Verminephrobacter eiseniae EF01-2: one gene and its partner. The protein of the gene in region 1 binds, or shares a complex with, the protein of each later gene. Links are inferred from orthologs where the notes say so. Each region holds a gene or a part of one and is shown in the gene's direction. Other genes may lie near its edges.

Region 1 (3,244 bases):
ATCGGCATGCAGACGGCCCGCAGCCCATAGCACCTGATTGACGACGGCGCGCACGCGGTCGCGGTCGGTCTGCTGCACCAATGCGCCCTGGGCGTCGAATGCGCTGTTGGCCTGGCCCAGCGCAAAGGCCTTGGGTGCGAGCCAGCATTCCAGGTTGATGAGCAGGGATGCCAGGTGGCTTTGTGAGCGCCGCCCGCCCATTGCGCCGGGGGATGCGCTGAGCAGGCCCACCACCTTGCCGCGCAAGGGTTTGATGCCGTCTTGCCAGTCGGCGTGGGCTGGCACCGGGCAGGACGCCCAGTCGATGGTGTTTTTGAGCAGGGCGGTGTAGCTGCCGTTGTATTCGGGCGAGCAGATGATCCAGGCCGGGTGTTGCCACAAAACCTCTTTGAGCCGGATCACGTCGGCGGGGGTGCTTGGAAGGTCGGCGTGGTACAGCGGGATGTCGAAGTCTGACAGCTCCAGCAGCGTGACGCTGGCGCCCGCGTCGCGCGCGATGGTGGCGCTGGCCCGGGCCAGGCGACGGTTCAAGGATTGCTGGCGCGTGCTGCCGGCAAAGATCAGAAGTGGCAGTGCGGTGGGCATGGCCCGATTGAAGCACGGCGGCGCATGGGTCTGCGCAAAGTGGGAAAATTGCGGCCCGCCTGCCCGGGATGCCGGCTGCATTGGCCGGGGGTGTGGCAGGGCCGGTGGCCTTCCGGCGGCTGCGCGGGCCGGGTGTTTTGGTGATGGGGGCGCTGGCCCCGGAGTGCTTTCATGCTGTATCCGCAGGAATTCGATGTGATCGTCGTCGGCGCTGGCCATGCGGGCACCGAGGCCGCGTTGGCTGCTGCGCGCCTGGGGCAAAGGACGCTGCTGCTGACCCAGAGCCTGGAGACTCTGGGCCAGATGAGCTGCAACCCCTCCATTGGCGGCATTGGCAAGGGCCATCTGGTCAAGGAGGTGGATGCGCTCGGTGGCGCGATGGCGCTGGCCACGGACGAGAGCGGCATACAGTTTCGCATTCTCAACCGTTCCAAAGGCCCGGCGGTGCGGGCCACGCGCGCGCAGGCCGATCGCCTGCTGTACAAGGCCGCGATCCGCCGCAGGCTGGAGAACCAGCCCGGGCTGTGGCTGTTCCAGCAGGCCGTGGATGACCTGATGCTCGAGGGCGACCGGGTGGTGGGTGCTGTCACGCAGGTGGGCGTGGTCTTTTGCGCGCGCGCGGTGGTGCTGACGGCGGGCACCTTTCTCGACGGCAAGATTCATGTGGGTCTGAGCCATTACGCCGCCGGCCGCGCCGGGGAGCCGTCGGCGATCGGCCTGTCGGCCCGTCTGAAGGAGCTCAAGCTGCCGCAGGGCCGCCTGAAGACCGGCACGCCCCCGCGCATCGATGGGCGCAGCATCGATTGGTCCCAATGCGAAGAGCAACCGGGCGACGGTATGCCCGGTGGCGTGAATGCGGGCCAGGTGCCGGTGTTCAGCTTCATGGCCCATGCCTATGGCGGGGCACGGATGCACCCGCAGCAGTTGCCTTGCTGGATCACCCACACCAACCAGCGAACGCATGCGATCATCCGCAGCGGCTTTGACCGCAGCCCGATGTTCACCGGATCGATCGAGGGCGTAGGCCCGCGCTACTGCCCCAGTGTCGAGGACAAGATCAACCGCTTTGCGGACAAGGACAGCCACCAGGTTTTTCTGGAGCCAGAGGGCCTGGGCACGCACGAGGTCTACCCCAACGGCATCAGCACCAGCCTGCCGTTCGATATTCAGTACCAACTGGTGCGCAGCATGGCGGGGCTGGAAAACGCGCATATCTTGCGGCCTGGCTATGCCATCGAGTACGACTACTTCGACCCGCGTGCGCTCAAGAGCAATTTCGAGACGCGGCAGATCCGGGGCCTGTTTTTTGCCGGCCAGATCAATGGCACCACGGGCTATGAGGAGGCGGCTGCGCAGGGCTTGTTTGCCGGCGTCAACGCCGCGCTGCAATGCCGGGGCGATGCGCCCTGGCTGCCCGGTCGCGATCAGGCGTATCTGGGGGTGCTGGTCGACGATCTGATCACCAAGGGCGTGACCGAGCCTTACCGCATGTTCACCAGCCGGGCCGAGTTCCGCCTGCAACTGCGTGAAGACAACGCCGACATGCGCCTGACCGAAGTGGGGCGCCGCATGGGCTTGGTCGATGACGCGCGCTGGGAGGTTTTCAGCCGCAAGCGCGATGCTGTTTTGCGCGAAACTGAGCGCCTGAAGGCGACCTGGGTGAACCCGCGCAACCTGCCTGACATCGAATCCGGGCGCGTGTTGGGCAAGCCGATGGCGCACGAGTACAGCCTGTTCGAGTTGCTGCGCCGCCCCGATGTGGACTATGCCGGGCTGATGTCGCTCGACGGCGGCAAATACGCGGCGGCCGACGTTTCACGTGAAACATTGGGCATGTTGAGCGAATCGGTGGTCGAGCAGGTGGAGATTGCCGCCAAGTACGCGGGCTACATCGAGCGCCAGAAGGGGGAGGTCGAACGCGCCGCCCATTTCGAGACGCTGCGCCTGCCTGCCGGCCTGGATTATGCGCAGGTCACGGCCCTGAGCATCGAGGCGCGCCAGGTGCTCAGCCGCCATCGCCCGGAGACCCTGGGCCAGGCTTCGCGCATCACCGGCATCACGCCTGCGGCCATTTCGCTGCTGTTGGTGCATTTGAAGAAGGGCGGATTCAAGGGGTTCATGTCCGCCAACGCTGACGCGCAGGCATGATGACCAGCCTGGGCAATGATGTGCTGCGTGCCCGACTGCAATCGGGGGCCGAGGTGTTGGCGCCGGGTTTGGACGCTGCGCAGATCGATCGCTTGATGGATTTTCTGGCGCTGCTGCAAAAGTGGAACCGGGTCTACAACCTGACGGCGTTGCAGGATCCGCAGGAAATGCTCACGCAGCATCTGCTCGACAGCCTGGCGGCGCTGGCTCCGTTGCGCCGCCAGTTGGCCCACTTGGCCCACTTGGCCCATTCGACCGGTCTGGCCGGGCCGGGGCAGGGCGCCGGGCCTCGGCGCTTGCTCGATGTGGGTTCGGGCGCTGGCCTGCCGGGCGTGGTGTTTGCCATCTGCTGCCCGCAGTTGGATGTGCACTGCGTCGACAGCGTGGGCAAGAAGGCCGCTTTCATTGGGCAGGTGGCGTTGCAGCTCAGGCTGCGCAACCTGCATGGCGTGCACGCGCGGGTCGAAACGCTGACCACGCCGTTCGAGATCATCTGCTGCCGCGCGTTTGC
Region 2 (3,514 bases), 4.4 Mb from region 1 along the record:
GCCCGACGGCTATGTCGCGATGGTGCAGCATTACTTTGCCACGGCCTGGCTGCTGGCCGATGGGGTGCAGCGCCAACCGTTCACCCGCAAGGTCGACACCAACCTGTACTCGGTGGGCATGCTCACGCCGCTGGGCAGCATCGCGCCCGGTGCCAGCCGGACGCTCGACGCCCGCCTGTTCGCCGGCCCGCAGGTCGAAACCATGCTGGAGACCCTGTCCCCCGGGCTGGAACTGGTCAAGGACTACGGCTGGCTGACCATCCTGGCCAAGCCGCTGTACTGGCTGCTCGAACAGTTGCACAAGCTGCTGCGCAACTGGGGCTGGTCCATCGTCGGTCTGGTGTTGCTGCTCAAGATCGCGTTCTATTGGCTCAATGCCAAAGCCTACGCCAGCATGGCCAAGATGAAGGCCATCAATCCCAAGATCATGGAGATGCGCGAGCGCCTGAAGGACAAGCCGCAACAGATGCAGCAGGAGATGATGCGCATCTACCGCGAGGAAAAGGTCAACCCGATGGGGGGCTGCTTTCCGATCGTGATCCAGATTCCGGTGTTCATCGCGCTGTACTGGGTGCTGCTGTCCAGCGTGGAGATGCGCAACGCGCCGTGGATCGGCTGGATCCATGATCTGTCCACACCCGACCCGCTCTTCATCCTGCCGCTGTTGATGACGGCCAGTTCACTGTTGCAGACGGCGCTGAACCCGGCGCCGCCCGATCCGATGCAGGCCAAGATGATGTGGTTCATGCCGCTGATCTTCAGCGTGATGTTTTTCTTCTTCCCGGCCGGCCTGGTGCTGTACTGGCTGACCAACAACATCCTGTCGATTGCGCAGCAGTGGATCATCAACACCCGCATGGGCGTGCCGCCGCAGTTCAATCTGCCCAAGTTCCGGTGAGGCGGCATGACCCCATCGTGGCCATCGCCAGCGCTGCCGGACGCGGGGCGATCGGCATCGTGCGGGTCTCGGGCAACGCGCTCGGCGCGCTGGCGCAGGCCCTGTGCGGGCGCGCGCTCCAGCCGCGCATGGCGACCTACCTGGCTTTTCGCGACGCCCGGGGGCAGCCCATCGACCAGGGGCTGGCGCTGTACTTTCCAGGCCCGCACAGCTACACCGGCGAAGATGTGCTGGAGTTGCAAGCCCATGGCGGGCCGGTGGTGCTGCAACTGCTGCTGGCGCGCTGCCTGGAGGCCGGCGCCGGCGCTGATCCGGCCACCGGGCGGCCCTGCCTGCCCGGGCTGCGGCTGGCGCAGCCGGGAGAGTTCACCGAGCGCGCCTTCCTCAACGACAAGATCGACCTGGCCCAGGCCGAGGCCATTGCCGACCTGATCGACGCCAGCACCGAGGCGGCGGCGCGCAGTGCCAGCCGGTCGCTCAGCGGGGCCTTTTCCGCCGGAATTCATGGCCTGTGCGATGCGCTGATAGCGCTGCGCACGTTGGTCGAGGCCAGCCTCGACTTTCCGGAAGAGGAGACCGATTTCCTGCACCAGGCCGACGCGCGCGGACAACTGTCGAGACTGCGGCAAGCGCTGGGCGCGGTGCTGCAACAGGCGCGCCAGGGCGCATTGCTGCGCGATGGCATCGAGGTGGTCATTGCCGGCCAACCGAATGCGGGCAAGAGCTCGCTGCTCAACGCGCTGGCCGGGGCCGAGTTGGCCATCGTCACGCCGGTGGCGGGCACCACCCGCGACAAGGTGCAGCAGACCATACAGATCGAGGGCGTGCCGCTGCGCATCATCGACACGGCCGGCTTGCGCGCCAGCGACGATGAGGTCGAACGCATCGGCATCGCGCGCAGTTGGGAGGCGATGGCCGCTGCCGATGCCGTGCTGTTCCTGCACGACCTGGCGCGCGCGCAGACGCCAAAATACATCGCTGACGACGCCGAAATAGAACGCGCGCTGGCCCGGAAGCTGCCTCCAGGCGTTGCCGTGATCGATGTCTGGAACAAGCTCGACTGCGTTGCCGCTCCGGCCGAATTGGCCGCACCGACCGCACCGACCGAATCGGCCGCCGTACCCCCCGCATCCGCCCGCCCTGCACCTGCCCCGCGCCCGGCGGTGCAACTGTCGGCCCGCACCGGTCAGGGGCTCGATGGCTTGCGGCGCATCCTGCTGGAGGTGGCGGGCTGGCAATCGGTCCCCGAGGGCATTTGCATCGCCCGCGCCCGGCATGTCCAGGCGCTGCAAATGGCGGCGGCCCATTTGGAGCAAGCCGCAGACCAGTTGCAGGCCCGGGGTGCGGCGCTGGAACTGCTGGCCGAAGAACTGCGGCTGGCGCAAAACGCGCTCGACAGCATCACCGGCGCGTTCACCAGCGACGACCTGCTCGGGGCCATCTTCGCGCGCTTTTGCATCGGCAAATAGGGGTCAGGCTGCTGCGACCAGCGCCTGGGCGGCAGCCCCCGTCAGCGCCGCAGACAGCGCATCGAGCAAGGCCGATTCCAGGTTCCAGCAATGCCAATACAGCGCAATCGGCAACGACCTGCCGGGCGCCAGGTCGACCATGCTGCCGTCGGCCACCGGGCCACGGGCCAGTAGTTCGGGCACCACGCCCACGGCCCAGCCTGCGGCCACGGCGCGCATCTGTGCCTCCGACCCCGGCACGAACAATTGATTGAGCGCCACGCGCCTGAGCCCGAACGCGCGCGCCACGAACTCGGCGGCCATGTCGTCCTTGCGGTTGAACGACAGAAACGACACCGCCCGGAAGTTATGGGCGCTCAGCCCCTGCGGCAGGTGCTGCTGCGCGTAGCCCGTCGCCGCCACGGCCACGTAACGCATGGCCCCCAGCGGCACCATCTTGCAACCGCGCAAAGCCTGGCGCAGCGTGGTCACGCAGCCGAGCACCTGGCCGCTGCGCAGCCATTCCTGGGTGAAGTCCTGGTCATCGACGATGATCTCCAGCGGCAGACGCTGCTGCACCAGAGCGTGCAACGCGCCCATGGCCCAGGTGGCAATGCTGTCGGCGTTGATGGCGATCGCGATGCGCTCGTCCTCGCGCGTGCCAGCGGGGGCGCTCGGGGCCAACTCTTGCAAGTCGCGCTCCAGGCCGGCGCGCAGCAGCCGCAACTGCTTGGTGTGCTTGAGCAGCAACTGCCCGGCCGGGGTGGGCCGCAGCGGCCGGCTGCGCACGATCAGCACCGAGCCTACCTGGGCCTCCAGCACACGCAAGCGCTGCGACACCGCCGACTGCGTGACATTCAGGCGCTGCGCGGCACGCTCGAAACCGCCCTCTTCGACGATGGCGGCCAGGCATTCCAGCGCGGCGGGATCGTAGCTGCTCATGGTCCTTGAACGTGCTCGGCAAGCCTTGCCGCGTGCGTGCTTGTATTAGGTTTGTATTAGATGTGCTGATGATTTTTGAAGAAGTTTAATCCCGCTGTTGCTGGCGCGCGATCGGGCGCACACTGCGCGCGATGAAAACCATCGTTCTGGGCGCCGGCATCATCGGCATCAGCACCGCCTGGCAGTTGCTCGAGCGCGGCCACGAAGTCACCGTGGTCGAGCGCCA

What was found. The genes of interacting proteins can lie anywhere in the genome.
Region 2: the proteins of mnmG (region 1) and mnmE are in contact, whole or in part, in a solved structure (PDB 9HIP), measured with the Escherichia coli proteins. The link is inferred for Verminephrobacter eiseniae EF01-2 from one-to-one orthologs.

Annotation. Positions count from the first base shown.
Region 1 is NC_008786.1:1,183,241-1,186,484, forward strand. What follows is about bases 339-3,244. They hold mnmG (tRNA uridine-5-carboxymethylaminomethyl(34) synthesis enzyme MnmG), read left to right. Parts: upstream 339-756; coding sequence 757-2,733; downstream 2,734-3,244. Other genes in these bases: VEIS_RS05235 (NADPH-dependent FMN reductase), read right to left, coding at 339-585; rsmG (16S rRNA (guanine(527)-N(7))-methyltransferase RsmG), read left to right, coding at 2,733-3,244. In the rest of the region: more of VEIS_RS05235, read right to left, coding at 1-338. UniProt on the Escherichia coli protein: NAD-binding protein involved in the addition of a carboxymethylaminomethyl (cmnm) group at the wobble position (U34) of certain tRNAs, forming tRNA-cmnm(5)s(2)U34.
Region 2 is NC_008786.1:5,561,528-5,565,041, reverse strand. Bases 132-3,130 are described here. They hold mnmE (tRNA uridine-5-carboxymethylaminomethyl(34) synthesis GTPase MnmE), read left to right. Parts: upstream 132-894; coding sequence 895-2,367; downstream 2,368-3,130. Other genes in these bases: VEIS_RS24330 (LysR family transcriptional regulator ArgP), read right to left, coding at 2,371-3,130; yidC (membrane protein insertase YidC), read left to right, coding at 132-898. Also shown: more of yidC, read left to right, coding at 1-131; more of VEIS_RS24330, read right to left, coding at 3,131-3,288; VEIS_RS24325 (D-amino acid dehydrogenase), read left to right, coding at 3,420-3,514. UniProt on the Escherichia coli protein: Exhibits a very high intrinsic GTPase hydrolysis rate. Involved in the addition of a carboxymethylaminomethyl (cmnm) group at the wobble position (U34) of certain tRNAs, forming tRNA-cmnm(5)s(2)U34.